DNA from 4 places in the Peribacillus sp. NPDC097295 genome. Region 1 is predicted to be linked to each of the others. Evidence: riboswitches for the same ligand, from Rfam matches in the RefSeq annotation. Region 1 holds a riboswitch; each other region holds the start of a gene.

What was found. A riboswitch is a leader RNA that binds a small molecule or an ion and turns the genes downstream of it on or off. The one in region 1 is predicted to bind cobalamin.
Region 2: it holds a riboswitch for cobalamin, as region 1 does, so the genes downstream of both, metE (5-methyltetrahydropteroyltriglutamate--homocysteine S-methyltransferase) here and mmgD (citrate synthase) in region 1, are expected to answer to the same signal.
Region 3: it holds a riboswitch for cobalamin, as region 1 does, so the genes downstream of both, ACIQXN_RS03875 (ABC transporter substrate-binding protein) here and mmgD (citrate synthase) in region 1, are expected to answer to the same signal.
Region 4: it holds a riboswitch for cobalamin, as region 1 does, so the genes downstream of both, ACIQXN_RS17655 (hypothetical protein) here and mmgD (citrate synthase) in region 1, are expected to answer to the same signal.

Annotation. Positions count from the first base shown of each region.
Region 1 is NZ_JBIWCW010000006.1:60,397-63,563, reverse strand. Features, by position in the region: gene ACIQXN_RS12430 (NupC/NupG family nucleoside CNT transporter) at 1-862, shown strand, start outside; cobalamin riboswitch at 1,321-1,520, shown strand; gene mmgD (citrate synthase) at 1,775-2,902, shown strand; gene prpD (2-methylcitrate dehydratase) at 2,994-3,167, shown strand, end outside.
Region 2 is NZ_JBIWCW010000005.1:4,744-7,910, reverse strand. Features, by position in the region: gene metE (5-methyltetrahydropteroyltriglutamate--homocysteine S-methyltransferase) at 1-1,771, opposite strand, end outside; cobalamin riboswitch at 1,912-2,105, opposite strand; gene ACIQXN_RS10780 (potassium channel family protein) at 2,392-2,814, shown strand; gene bcp (thioredoxin-dependent thiol peroxidase) at 2,877-3,167, shown strand, end outside.
Region 3 is NZ_JBIWCW010000002.1:129,670-132,836, reverse strand. Features, by position in the region: gene ACIQXN_RS03880 (FecCD family ABC transporter permease) at 1-673, opposite strand, end outside; gene ACIQXN_RS03875 (ABC transporter substrate-binding protein) at 681-1,646, opposite strand; cobalamin riboswitch at 1,839-2,019, opposite strand; gene ACIQXN_RS03870 (ABC transporter ATP-binding protein) at 2,165-3,010, opposite strand; gene ACIQXN_RS03865 (FecCD family ABC transporter permease) at 3,007-3,167, opposite strand, start outside.
Region 4 is NZ_JBIWCW010000015.1:23,813-26,979, forward strand. Features, by position in the region: gene ACIQXN_RS17650 (AAA family ATPase) at 1-479, opposite strand, end outside; cobalamin riboswitch at 668-887, shown strand; gene ACIQXN_RS17655 (hypothetical protein) at 1,092-1,598, shown strand; gene ACIQXN_RS17660 (ABC transporter substrate-binding protein) at 1,602-2,552, shown strand; gene ACIQXN_RS17665 (VWA domain-containing protein) at 2,600-3,167, opposite strand, start outside.

The DNA of each region.
Region 1 (3,167 bases):
CATCCTGACTTGGATTATAGATAAAGTCGGTTGGCTTATTTCAAAAGTGTCGGGTTTACCGAAACTGGAAAGCTTCTTTTCTATCCAGATGATGTTTCTCGGAAACACTGAAGCTCTCGCCGTAATACGGATGCAACTTGTTTCTTTAAAAGACCAACGTTTGCTTACATTCGGAATTATGAGTATGAGTAGTATAAGTGGTTCCATCATCGGTGCGTATTTATCCATGGTACCGGCAGAGTTTGTGTTCGTAGCCATTCCCTTAAACTGTTTAAATGCCTTGCTGATTGCCAATATGTTGAATCCCGTTACTGTCAGTAAAGAGGACGATGTCGTGTATATCCCAACAAAAGAGGAACGTAAAGACTTCTTTTCAACGATTTCAAACAGTATGCTGGTTGGAGTCAAAATGGTCATCGTCATCATGGCCATGGTAATCGGGTATGTCGCGTTGACTGCCAGTCTGAATGGTATATTAGGACTTGCAGTAGATGGGTTGACGATACAGAAGATTTTCTCGGTTATTTTTAGTCCATTCGCTTTCTTGTTTGGATTAAACTGGGAAGATACGATGTATGTTGCTCAATTAATGGGTATCAAGCTCGCCACCAATGAATTCGTGGCCCTGCTGGATTTGAAGAATCAGATAAGCGGTATGGCACCACATACAGTCGCTGTTGCAGTGACGTACCTCACTTCATTTGCAAATTTCAGTACGGTCGGCATGATTTATGGAACATTCAATTCCATTCTTGACGAGGAAAGATCAAGCATCATCGGAAGGAATGTTTGGAAGCTTTTGCTTAGTGGAATGGCAGTCTCCATGCTCAGTGCCATGATTGTTGGCTTGTTTGTTTGGTAACGATATGGGTATAAAACTGTTTTACTAGAAAACGTAAATATAATGATATTGAGACGTAAAACAAGAGGCTGTCCCAAAAAGGGTAGTTAAGCTTAAATTAAATAAATAAAGAGAGGCAGATATGTTGATTTAACAACACTTCTGCCTCTTCAATTTTGCGTTATTTTACTCAAAAAAGGGACTTATGAGACAGCCTCTTGTTTGTCCAATAGAAGTGAAATAATCGTAGCATTAGCGTATATCAAAAGGGTACAAATGATTTAAGGTGTCCATCCAGCATTTTTCAGAGCATGAGATAAAACGCTAAAATAAATATTTAAAATGCAGAATTTTCTGATTAAACAACATATTTTACTACTTTAATACAAAATATTTCTAAAATGCATGGAAAGACCTATTTGGAATTTAAATATTAAATTGTAAATATTTAAAATATTTGGTATATTTAAGTAGAAAATTAAATATGTTAATTATTTGGTGCGAATAAAATGATTCACTTTATTTGCTTAAAAGGGAAATCGGTTTGATTCCGATGCTGTCCCGCAACTGTATTTGGGAGCGATTCGAAAAATACCACTGATTCTATGCTTATAGAAACGGGAAGGTTCGAAAAGTGATGATCATAAGCCAGGAGACCTGCCGAATAATCATGCATCAATTACCTACGAGGATAGGAGGTGTTAATTGCGGATTACTTGGCATGAATAATTACTGTGAATTATCATGTTTATTTAGGTAACGATTCGTTAATTAACAACTTCCAATGGAAGTTGTTTTTTTATGACCCAATTTTATCTAAGGACAGTTAGGCTATTCCTGATGGGTGAAAAGAGATTTAAAAGTATGTATCAATCATCGAGGTAAAATGTTACCGCTTTCAATTAAGAGTTAATTTGGATAGGAGGAGTAAAAATGTCGATACAAGAAAACTACTCACCTGGGCTGGATGGAATTATAGCGTCAGAAACGAGACTCTCATTCCTTGATACGGTTCAAAGTGAAATTGTAATCGCAGGATACGATTTAATTAAATTGGCTGATCATGCAGAATATTTAGATATTGTGAATCTGTTACTAAATGATAATCTTCCAACCTCAGAGGAAAAAGCGTACCTAGAGAATAAATTGAAGGAAGAATATGAAATACCGACTGATATTTTAAAGATTTTTAAACTATTACCAGAGAAAACACATCCTATGGACGCGTTAAGAACAGGGATTTCCGCATTAGCCGGCTATGAACAGCAGCTTGATGATCGTTCAACTACGGCCAATAAAGAACGCGCTTACAAACTATTGGCGAAAGTTCCCAATATTGTGGCAAATAGTTATAGAGTGTTGAATAAGCAAGAGGTTGTTCTTCCAAATAAACTTTTATCATACAGTGCAAATTTCTATTACATGATTACTGGTAAAGTGCCAACAGAACTGGAAGAAAAGGTTTTCGACCAATCTTTATTATTGTATAGCGAACATGAAATGCCAAATTCTACGTTTACAGCTCGGGTAATTGCTTCTACACAATCCGATTTGTATGGTGCGTTAACAGGAGCTGTTGCTTCGTTGAAAGGCAATTTACATGGTGGAGCAAATGAAGCGGTCATGTACATGCTTTTAGAAGCTGGAACAGTTGAAAAGTTCGAACAGTTGCTTGGAAAGAAATTAGCAAATAAAGAAAAGATAATGGGCTTTGGTCATCGTGTCTATATGAAGAAGATGGATCCAAGAGCGCTTATCATGAAAAAAGCGTTAAAACAACTTTGCGACAATAAAGGAGATGATCTCCTTTATAGAATGTGCGAAGCTGGTGAAGATGTCATGGTAAGAGAGAAAGGTCTTTACCCGAATTTAGATTATTATGCGGCACCTGTCTATTACATGCTAGGTCTACCAATTGAAATCTATACACCGATTTTCTTTAGTGCTAGAACAGTAGGATTATGCGCTCATGTGGTTGAACAACATGCAAACAACCGACTTTTTAGGCCGCGTGTAAATTATATAGGCGAGCGTCGTAACCACACTATTTTAACCAATTAAAAAAATGTAAGTTATCAGCTCGCCGAATGGTCGTTCTGACCAACGACCATTTCTAATAATAAATGACTTTGTATAGAAAGGGAATGAAAAAATGTTAAAGGTGAATGGAATTAATCAGACGGATGTATTATTAGAGACAATTGCAGATTATGTGTTAGATAAAGAGATTACTAGTACAGAGGCGTACGAGACTGCCCGTTATGTGTTACTTGATACAATTGGCTGCGGAATTTTAGCGCTTCAATATCCAGAATGCACCAAATTA
Region 2 (3,167 bases), on a different contig from region 1:
CTTGTTTCAAGGCCAATGCCAATTGATAGCAGATATTTTCCCGTGAAATATCGTCACGGACGAACGACCAGTTCAGAATCGTAACGGGACCGGTCAGCATTCCCTTCACCGTTTTTTTAGTCAAGGCTTGTGCATACACACTTTCTTTGACCGTCATCGGATCGATGAAATGGACATCGCCATAGATCACGGGAGGCTTTACACAGCGGGAGCCATAAGACTGAACCCATCCTTTTTCAAGAAAGACGAATCCACCCAGCTTATGACCGAAGAACTCGACCATATCCGTTCGTTCGAACTCCCCGTGCACAAGGACATCCAAGCCGATTTCTTCCTGGATATCAATCCATCTGCCAATCTCCTCGTTCACGAATGCTTCATATTGATCAGATGTCCATTCACCGCGTTTGAATTTCCCGCGGGCCTGTTTAACTTCCGCGGTCTGCGGAAAGCTTCCAATTGTAGTGGTTGGAAGGAAAGGCAGGTTGAAATACTCCTGTTGTTTTTGATAGCGCTGTTTAAATGGCAGGGTACGGCCATGGGTTTGCAGCTTCGACTGTTCAACAGCGGATTGCACGTCTTTATGGTTTCTGGCCTTTGAATTCTTTAAGGTCTGCCATGCAGCTTTGTTTGCCGCCACCTTTTCTTCGATTGATTCTAGACCTTCGTTGTTCCCTCTGACCAAAAGCGTGATTTCTTCTAGTTTCTCATCAGCAAAGGCAAGGGCTTCTTTCACATCGCTAGCTAGTTCTGTCTCGTTTCGAACCGTCACTGGAACATGTAGCAGGGAGCAGGAAGGTTGAAGCCAAATTCGATCTTCGGCTACGTGTTTCGTAATGGACCCGACCAACTCGATTTTTTTCGTCAAGTCAGAAAGCCAAATATTTTTCCCGTCAATCACACCGGCCCCAAGTATTTTATCTTGCGGGAAACCGACTGTTTGAAGATTGCTGAGATTTTTTCCTTTGTCATGGACCAAATCAAGGCCAATTCCTTGAACGGGCAAGTCGATCACTTCTTGGTAGTGCTCTACAGCATCAAAGTATGTTTGCAGCATGATGTTCAAGTTGGGTGCAGCTTCATTCAATTTTTCATACAGGTATGTAACAGTTTTCATTTCGTCTTTGGAAAGGGAAGAAACAAGGGAAGGTTCATCGATCTGCACCCACTTCACGCCTTCTTGTTCCAGCTCTCGCAAAATTTTTGTGTATAAAGGCAACAAGCTCAGGATGATGGCCGGAAGATCTTTTTTATCATAGCCTTTTGACAAAGAAATGAATGTGTAAGGTCCGACTATAACCGGTTTCGTATCGATTCCTAGTTTTTCCTTGGCTTCGCGGTAAGCGGCAAGCGGCTTGTTTTCTGTCAACGTAAGCTGAGACTGTTTTAACTCTGGAACGATATAGTGATAATTTGTATTGAACCATTTCGTCATTTCGGAAGCGACTTCATCCTTGTTCCCACGGGCCATTGAATAATAAACGGAAAGGGGGACACTGCCACCTTTATAAGCCGAATATCGCTCAGGCACCAGGCCGAACATGACGGACATATCGAGCATTTGATCATATAACGTAAAGTCGTTGACCGGGATGATATTGATGCCTTGATCCTTTTGTTTCTGCAAATTGCCTAAACGGATCGCTTCCAATTGCGACGTGAATTCCGTTTCGTTTAATGTTCCAGCCCAATATGCCTCTAATGTACGTTTCCATTCACGATCCTCACCGATTCGTGGGTACCCTATATTACTACTTTTCAACACATCCATCTCCTTTTAATGAAATATCAACAAAAAAAGCACCCCTAACCGTCAAAAGAGAAAGTTAGAAATGCTTAAAATAAAGGGGCACGAAAATACCCCTTATCCTTATAAGGTCCCTAACACTTCCCTATCTCCCGTAGGTTAAAACAGTGTTGTCGAAATAGGCAGGTCTCCTGGCTCAAGGAATCTAACTTAGCGGCTAAAGCCTTCCCAATCATAAAGATCAGTGGCAACAAACATAGCCCTAACATTCCCATTACAGTGGCGGGACCGCGCCGGAATTACACCGGACTTCCCTTTTCATCCTAAAAAATTAGGAACCTATCTCCACATATTAAATTCAAAAAAACTCGTCCATATAAAAAACAGATAGTAAATTCTAATAATATAAAATATTATAAAAATTTAACCCATCTTAGCATACCCCAATTGTATGGGTCAACAAGGAAAAAGTCGGGAAATGGGGTCTGACCCCCACCGCATATCGTCAAAACGCCTGCTGCATCTACGTATTTTTCGATCTGAAGTGTTTGGGAAATAGGGTCTGCCCCCCTAAACCGAGCATATATTGACTCGTTTAAGAGTATGTATAGGGGGAGTGGGCTGTTTTGAAATGAGGCGTAGGGATGACCTTTTATATTTTGATTGTGGGGATTATCTTTTGCATGGTGATGAGCATTCGGACCTTATTTCTTTCTGAGTCGGAGGCAAAGAAGTTTTCTCTTGAAGATATGCTCTGGCTCGGCAATTTATATGCGACATTATTAGTTGGTTTTGCACTGATTTATTTATTATACGAGCTTCAGAATCATTCGGTGATTCTTGATATGGGCAATCGGTTGGATGGGACCTTTTCTGAGCAGCTGAAGACATCCTTCTATTTTAGTGCGATGACAATGTTCTCGGTTGGATACGGGGATATCTCGCCAATCGGGATTGGCCGGATGATCGCGACAATCCAAGCATTCATTGGCTACACGCTTCCGGCCGCCTTTGTGATAAGGGCCGTAATCGATTTCGAGCAGAAGGAAAAGAACAAGAAGAAATGAAAGTTGTGTTTCTTTCGATTATTGGGTACGCTTACCATAATGAAAGAAATGGAGGGGTTAGAATGACACTTAACATTGGAGAAAAAGCACCTGATTTTCAACTGCCAGCAAACAACGGAGAACAAGTTTCCCTATCACAATTCAGTGGTAAACACGTTGTATTATATTTTTACCCAAAAGACATGACACCCGGTTGTACAACGGAAGCGTGTGATTTCCGTGACCATAATGAGCAATTCGAAGAGCTCGATGCTGTCATCATCGGGATTAGCCCGGATCCGGCAGCGCGACATGAAAAATTCATTGAAAAACATGGGCTGCCTTTCCTGTTGCTTGCGGATGAAAAGCAGGAA
Region 3 (3,167 bases), on a different contig from region 1:
CAAATGTCATCGCATTCAGTTCGTGGGTGTTCATCATCAAAATCAGCGAACCGACGATGAAAAATGGCAATATAATCGCAATATAATTCCAACCGCGCATAGAGACGCTTCCCATCAGCCAGCTGATGATTTGCCTTAATTCCTCACCCGTCAATGCAATCATCAACGAGATGAAGGCACTTAGAAACGAGCTGAAAATGATACCGGTTAAAATAATCGTTTCCACCTTCATCGATCGATCCATTTTTCTGGCGAAGGTCAGTACGCAAAAAATCGTAATCAATGAAAATAGAACGCTTAATGTAGGCAATGTATAGAGGCCAAAAAACGGCAATGAAATATTTAAGAACAACGTTAACACGGCACCAAGAGAAGCGCCTGAGGAGATTCCCAATGTGTAGGGATCAGCCAGTGGATTCCGGAGCAACCCTTGAAACGCTGCCCCTGCAATTGCAAGCGATGCTCCAACCAAACCTGCAAGCAACACCCTCGGCAGGCGTATGTTCATCACGATATTCGTCAAGGTCTCATCTGGTTCTACGGCAATGGGCAAATGAAGAACTTCTGTGCCGATGATTTGTAAGAGCATCGGTACCGGTACTGATACCGAGCCTATCGAGATCCCAATTACCATCGAGATAATCAAAAACGATAGAGCAAATATATAGGCCATTGCCCGTTTAGTTGTCAAATACGTTCGGATAGACTGATTTGGCAAGTTCCTCTACTCCCTCTATAAGCCTTGGACCGGATCGAGTGACAAGATCCGAATGAACATCGAAGACCTCTCCATTCTTAACTGCCTTGATGTCTTCCCATCCACTTCGTCCCGTGACTTCTTTGACTGGGTTTCCTGTGTAATACCCATAGGTTGTAATGATGACATCCGGATTGGCCGCAATCAATGACTCTTCATCAAGTTTTACCCATCCATCCAATTCTCCCGATACATTATCCGCTGAGATGATGCCCAGCATTTCGTCCATGAAAGTGTTTTTCCCCGTCGTATAAATTTCTGGTGACGGTGAAACTTCCACTAACACGCTTTTTCTTTCCTCATCCTTTATGGCCTTGGCTTTTACTTTGATCTTTTCTAGCTTGTTCTGCATCGTCGCAACGATTTCCTTTGCTTTATCAAGTTCCCCCGTTGCCTTCCCAATCATCTCCAAAGACGTATATACATCTTTAAAACTTTGAGCATCGTTTACGGTAAGTACCGGAATTCCAGCATCCTTAAGCTGCTGGATACCTTCTTTGGAATTATGAGCACTCTCGTGAGCAAGAACGATATCCGGCTGTAAGGATACAATCATCTCGGTGTCTATTTCCATTCCGCCAACTTTTTGGATGTCTTTCGTTTCTTCCGGGTAATTATCATTCTCGGAAACTCCAATAAGTTTCTCCCCTAACCCAAGGGCGAAGACCGCTTCGGTATTACTCGGGATTAATGAAATGATTTTTTCCGGCTTCTGCTCGATGGCGACCTTTTCACCAACTGCATCTTGTAAAGTAAGTGGGAAGCTTTGATTTTCAGCTTGATTTGTCGACTGCTTCTCTTTTGTTCCTTCCTTAGATGTATCGTTGCAGCCAATCAGCATACTGATCGTCAATCCAACCACAAGGATGAAACTATATATCTTCCTCATTTTAAAACCCCCATCATAATTGCGTTTCTTTATCGTTTTAAAAGCAAAGGTCAATCAATTAACTCTCTACATATGGTTTGTAATTTTCCAAGGCATACAAAAAAGCATCCCCCATCAAAACGGAAGATGCTTGTATGGCATTAAACATACGGACGCATAGCTCTGCCACACACCTCCCTATCCGCGTAGGTAACTGGTGTACGAATTTTGGCAGGTCTCCTGGCTCATGGTCATTGTTAACGGCGCCTTCCCATACGTTCGTTCATACAGTGGCATTCGTCCGTTTACTCCCATTTACAGTGGCGCGACCGCGTTGGTATTTCACCAACTTCCCTTTCAAGTCTTTTCAGACACCAAATCGTTCATAGGTATATCATTTCACTGCCTCTCATTATACACTATTTCTGAAACCGTATTATATGATATTTCAGATTACTTTCAAATCGCATTCATTAACATTCTGTAACTCTCGAACGCAAAAGAAGGCAACCAATCAGTTTGGCTGCCTTCTTTTGCGATTAAAAGTTATTAAAACGACAAGTACTTTGATCACGTAAAAGACCTAGATCTTTCGGCACCATCGTTTCGATCAAAAAGTCATCTTCTTCCTCGTAAATGATTTTCTTCATTTCGATTCCGAAATACTCCTTCATCCGGGCTTCCGTCATCACTTCGCGGACTTCGCCATACACCACACGCTTTTCCTTTGCAGTCATTAAAACATGGTCAGCCAAGTAGAATGCGTGGTTCGGATAATGCGTGTTGATGATACAAGAAATGTTCTTCTCTTTCGATAACCGCTTTAGTGTCTGTAAAATCACGATTTGTTTTTGAATATCAAGATGCGACTCCGGTTCATCAAGAATCAATACATCCGGCTCCGACACAAGCGTCCGAGCAATCAAGGCCAGTTGCAGTTCCCCACCACTGACGGAATTACAGGACTTTTTGGCAAGGTGAGCAATGCCAACCATTTCAAGAGCAGCGATGGCAGCCTCCCGATCCTTTGCAGAAGGCTGGGATAGCGTACTGATATAAGGCGCCCTTCCCATAATGACAAGCTCTTCCAAAGTAAACCCGAAAACCATTTTATGTGCCTGAGGAACATAACCGATTCGTTTCCAGATCGTTTTGCGTGATAACGCAGTAAGCGGTTTTCCGTCGATGAGCGTTTGACCTTTTTTCCAATCCAGAAGGCCGGTGATGCACTTCAGCATCGTGGTTTTACCCGCACCGTTCGGACCAAGAATCGCCATGATCTCTCCGTCATTCAACGAAAAGTCAATGTCGGTCTGGTAAAGGAAAGGAGCTTTCTCTCTTTTTTTAGCATAGAAAAAATTCCCTCCCTGCACCTCGATTTTCATGACCACCCACCTCCTGTCTTTCTAAGTAGAATCGCAAAGAATGGTGCGCCGATAATGGCTGTCAATATCGATAGCGGAATTTCCGTAGCGGTTACAGAACGAGCCAGATTATCGATCAGGAGTAAATAGGCGCCACCAATCGATAGGGATACCGGTA
Region 4 (3,167 bases), on a different contig from region 1:
AGAGGGTATGTACCTTCGTAATCAATTGGATTTTGAGTGGCCATGACAAAAAATGGCTGCTCCAATTTCCTTGTCACGCCATCCACCGTCACACTTGCTTCTTCCATCCCTTCAAGCAGGGCGGATTGCGTTTTCGGGGATGTTCGGTTGATTTCATCAGCCAATATAATATGGCCCATGATCGGTCCCGGCCTGAAGATGAATTCCTGTTCCTTTGGGTTGAAAATCGACACACCCGTTACATCAGACGGCAACAAGTCTGGTGTGAATTGTATCCGTTTGAAATCCGCTCCGATGGACTTTGCGAGGGCGCGGACCATGACGGTCTTACCCACACCTGGTACGTCCTCCAATAAGACATGTCCCCCGGAAAGGAGAGCCACCAGACTCAATTCTGCAATATCCCTTTTCCCAATAATGACCTTTTCTATATTTTCTAAAATCATATCCAATTTTTGATTCACCTGTTTATAAATCATCCTCTACCTCCCATAATTTCATAAATCACTCATGTTCAACTCTTATATATTCGACATTAATTTTACAATAACCTCCAATTTCAACCTATAAAGTGAGTTTACTAGATAATTTATCCCATAAGCTGCATTCTCTGAATTTTTTTGACTATTTATGCAATTAGTTATGCTAAAATGGTACTAAGTGAATATGAACCATGCAGAAAATAGGTGCTGACTTGTCAGCTTAATAGGGAATTCGGTGTAAGACCGAAGCTGTTTCCGCAACTGTAAGTGCTAATGAAATAAGAAATATACCACTGTTTGAGGATGAATCCGCACGCACGATACCATTCATTCATTTCAAATGGGAAGGTTCTTAGAGTAAAAAGATGCACGAGCCAGGAGACCTGCCTTTTTTTTATCGTATTTTGCTCTTCGGAAGTTAAGAGGATTGTACGGCACTCTTCCATCTTTTTTCTAATTCGAGATACATAGATGTCCGTTTGCCGACCAATACCTTTGGTCGGCTTTTTCTTTTGCCGTCGAACAGCACTGCGAAGGTCATTCACACTACCCAGAAAAGGAGGAAACGTTTTGTCGAAGAAAGATTTTCGTTTTTTATGTTACCCATTCATGCGCGAATCGGCATCAACTGTAGATTATGAAATCCGCACCGATTCATTGACGACACAGATGGGACTGGCAGCTTCGTTAACGAAAGAAATTCCTGAAGTGTACAATGATTTAATGGAACTGATGCCGATGGCTTATCATTTAAATGGTTCTGCCCGTGGGAAATTAGCCATAAGCGAAGACGATTTGAACCGTCTTAGTGACATCTATGACTATTATGTCGCTGAAGTAAAGGAAAGCATTGAAACATTTGTGCTTCCGCAAGGCTCAACGGCTGCTTGCATTTTGCACACTTGTCGTAGCGAAGCAAAGAAATCAGTAAGGGCCTTACATAAAGTCAGTACGGAAAAAGAGGTACCGTCTATCCTTTTTGATTATGCTCATTTGCTTGCTAATGTTCTTTTCGTGATGGCTGTCTATGTCAATAAACAGCTTGGTGTCAAAGAGATTCCCTTTATCAGCAAATCATATCCAACCAAACCGATGAAAAAGAAAGTGGAGGAATAAAACATGAAAAGAACGTTAAGATTCAGTTGGATTGCCATTCTGATGCTTGCCCTTTTCCTTACTGGATGTGCCTCAAATGATGACCAAAAATCCACAGAGAAACAAGATCCTAAAACAACTGAAGATGTCAAAGCCTATACCGTCACTGATGATAATGGAAAAGAAATTACGTTTGATAAAGTACCGAAAACGGTCGTTTCACTTCAACCGAGTAATACAGAGATTCTATATGCCCTGGGCGTAGGTGATAAAGTGATTGGAGCGACCGATTATGATAATTATCCTGAGGAAGCTAAAGAAGTTGAACGTGTTTCTGATTCGATGACGATCAACTCCGAAAAAATCATCGCTTTGAAACCAGATATCATCCTTGCCTATACGATTGGTGATGAAGCAACATTAAAACCACTAGAAGATGCCGGCATTCCTATTTTTATCATTAAATCGGCAGTGAATTTCGATGATGTATATGGAGATATTAATCAAATCGCCGAAGTAATGGGCGTAACGGAAAAAGGGAATGAATTAGTCCAGACTATTCAAACACAAATCAAAGATGTTGAAGACAAAGTGGCGAATGTTGATTCTAAAGAAAAAACATATTTCGAAATCAGTCCTTCCCCTGAAATTTATACAGCAGGAGCAGAAACCTTCCAACAAGAGATTTTAGCTTCGGCCGGTATCGATAATATCTTCACCGACCAGAAGGGCTGGGCAAAAATAGCTGATGAAGAAGTGGTCAAGCGCAACCCAGATACAATCATTACAACCGTTGGCTATGTGGAAAATGCAGTGGATGAAATCAAATCCCGCAAAGGCTGGGGAAATATCAGCGCAGTGAAGCAAAATCAAGTATATCAGCTTAACGAAGATGTCATGTCACGTCCGGGACCGCGTATCGGCGAAGCTGTTGAACTAGCCGCCAAGACCGTATATCCGGAACTATTCAAATAAAGGTCAAATCAAAACCCGCGTGAAACCATCATGCGGGTTTTGATTTTCTAATTTTTATATTTCTCTTTCATCTCTTCTTCTTTCTTTTTAATCGATTCTTTCAAACTCTCTCCTTCATTTTTCACAGTCGTATTCAACTCTTCATATTTATCGTCATAATACTCTTTTATTATTTCACGGCGTTGTTTGACCAGACTGCGAACTTCCTCCCATGTCTCATAATTTATTTGATCCTTATCCTTTAAATAACTCGTAGCTTCATACATGCGATTGCTTTCATCAGAGGACAATCTAGAGAAATCGTTTTTTTCTTCAAGTAAAGAGGATATCTTCTTATTTTGTTCATCTCGAACGATACTCCAATTTTCATTGCCCCAACTCCACCATTGGTTCCAGAGATCCCTACGCTCTTCATCCCACATCTTATTGAAATCATCGGCATCATTGACGGTTTCAAATTCCCCTCCGCCGGCCTCAGCCACTTCACGTAATTGTTTTTGTCCCTTACTATCCACGTTGAACCCTATAATATTAATAACTGGTTCAATATTGGAATCATGCAAGTCTTTAGCGGCTCTAACTGGATCTCCATCGCATGTTTCTATTCCATCACTG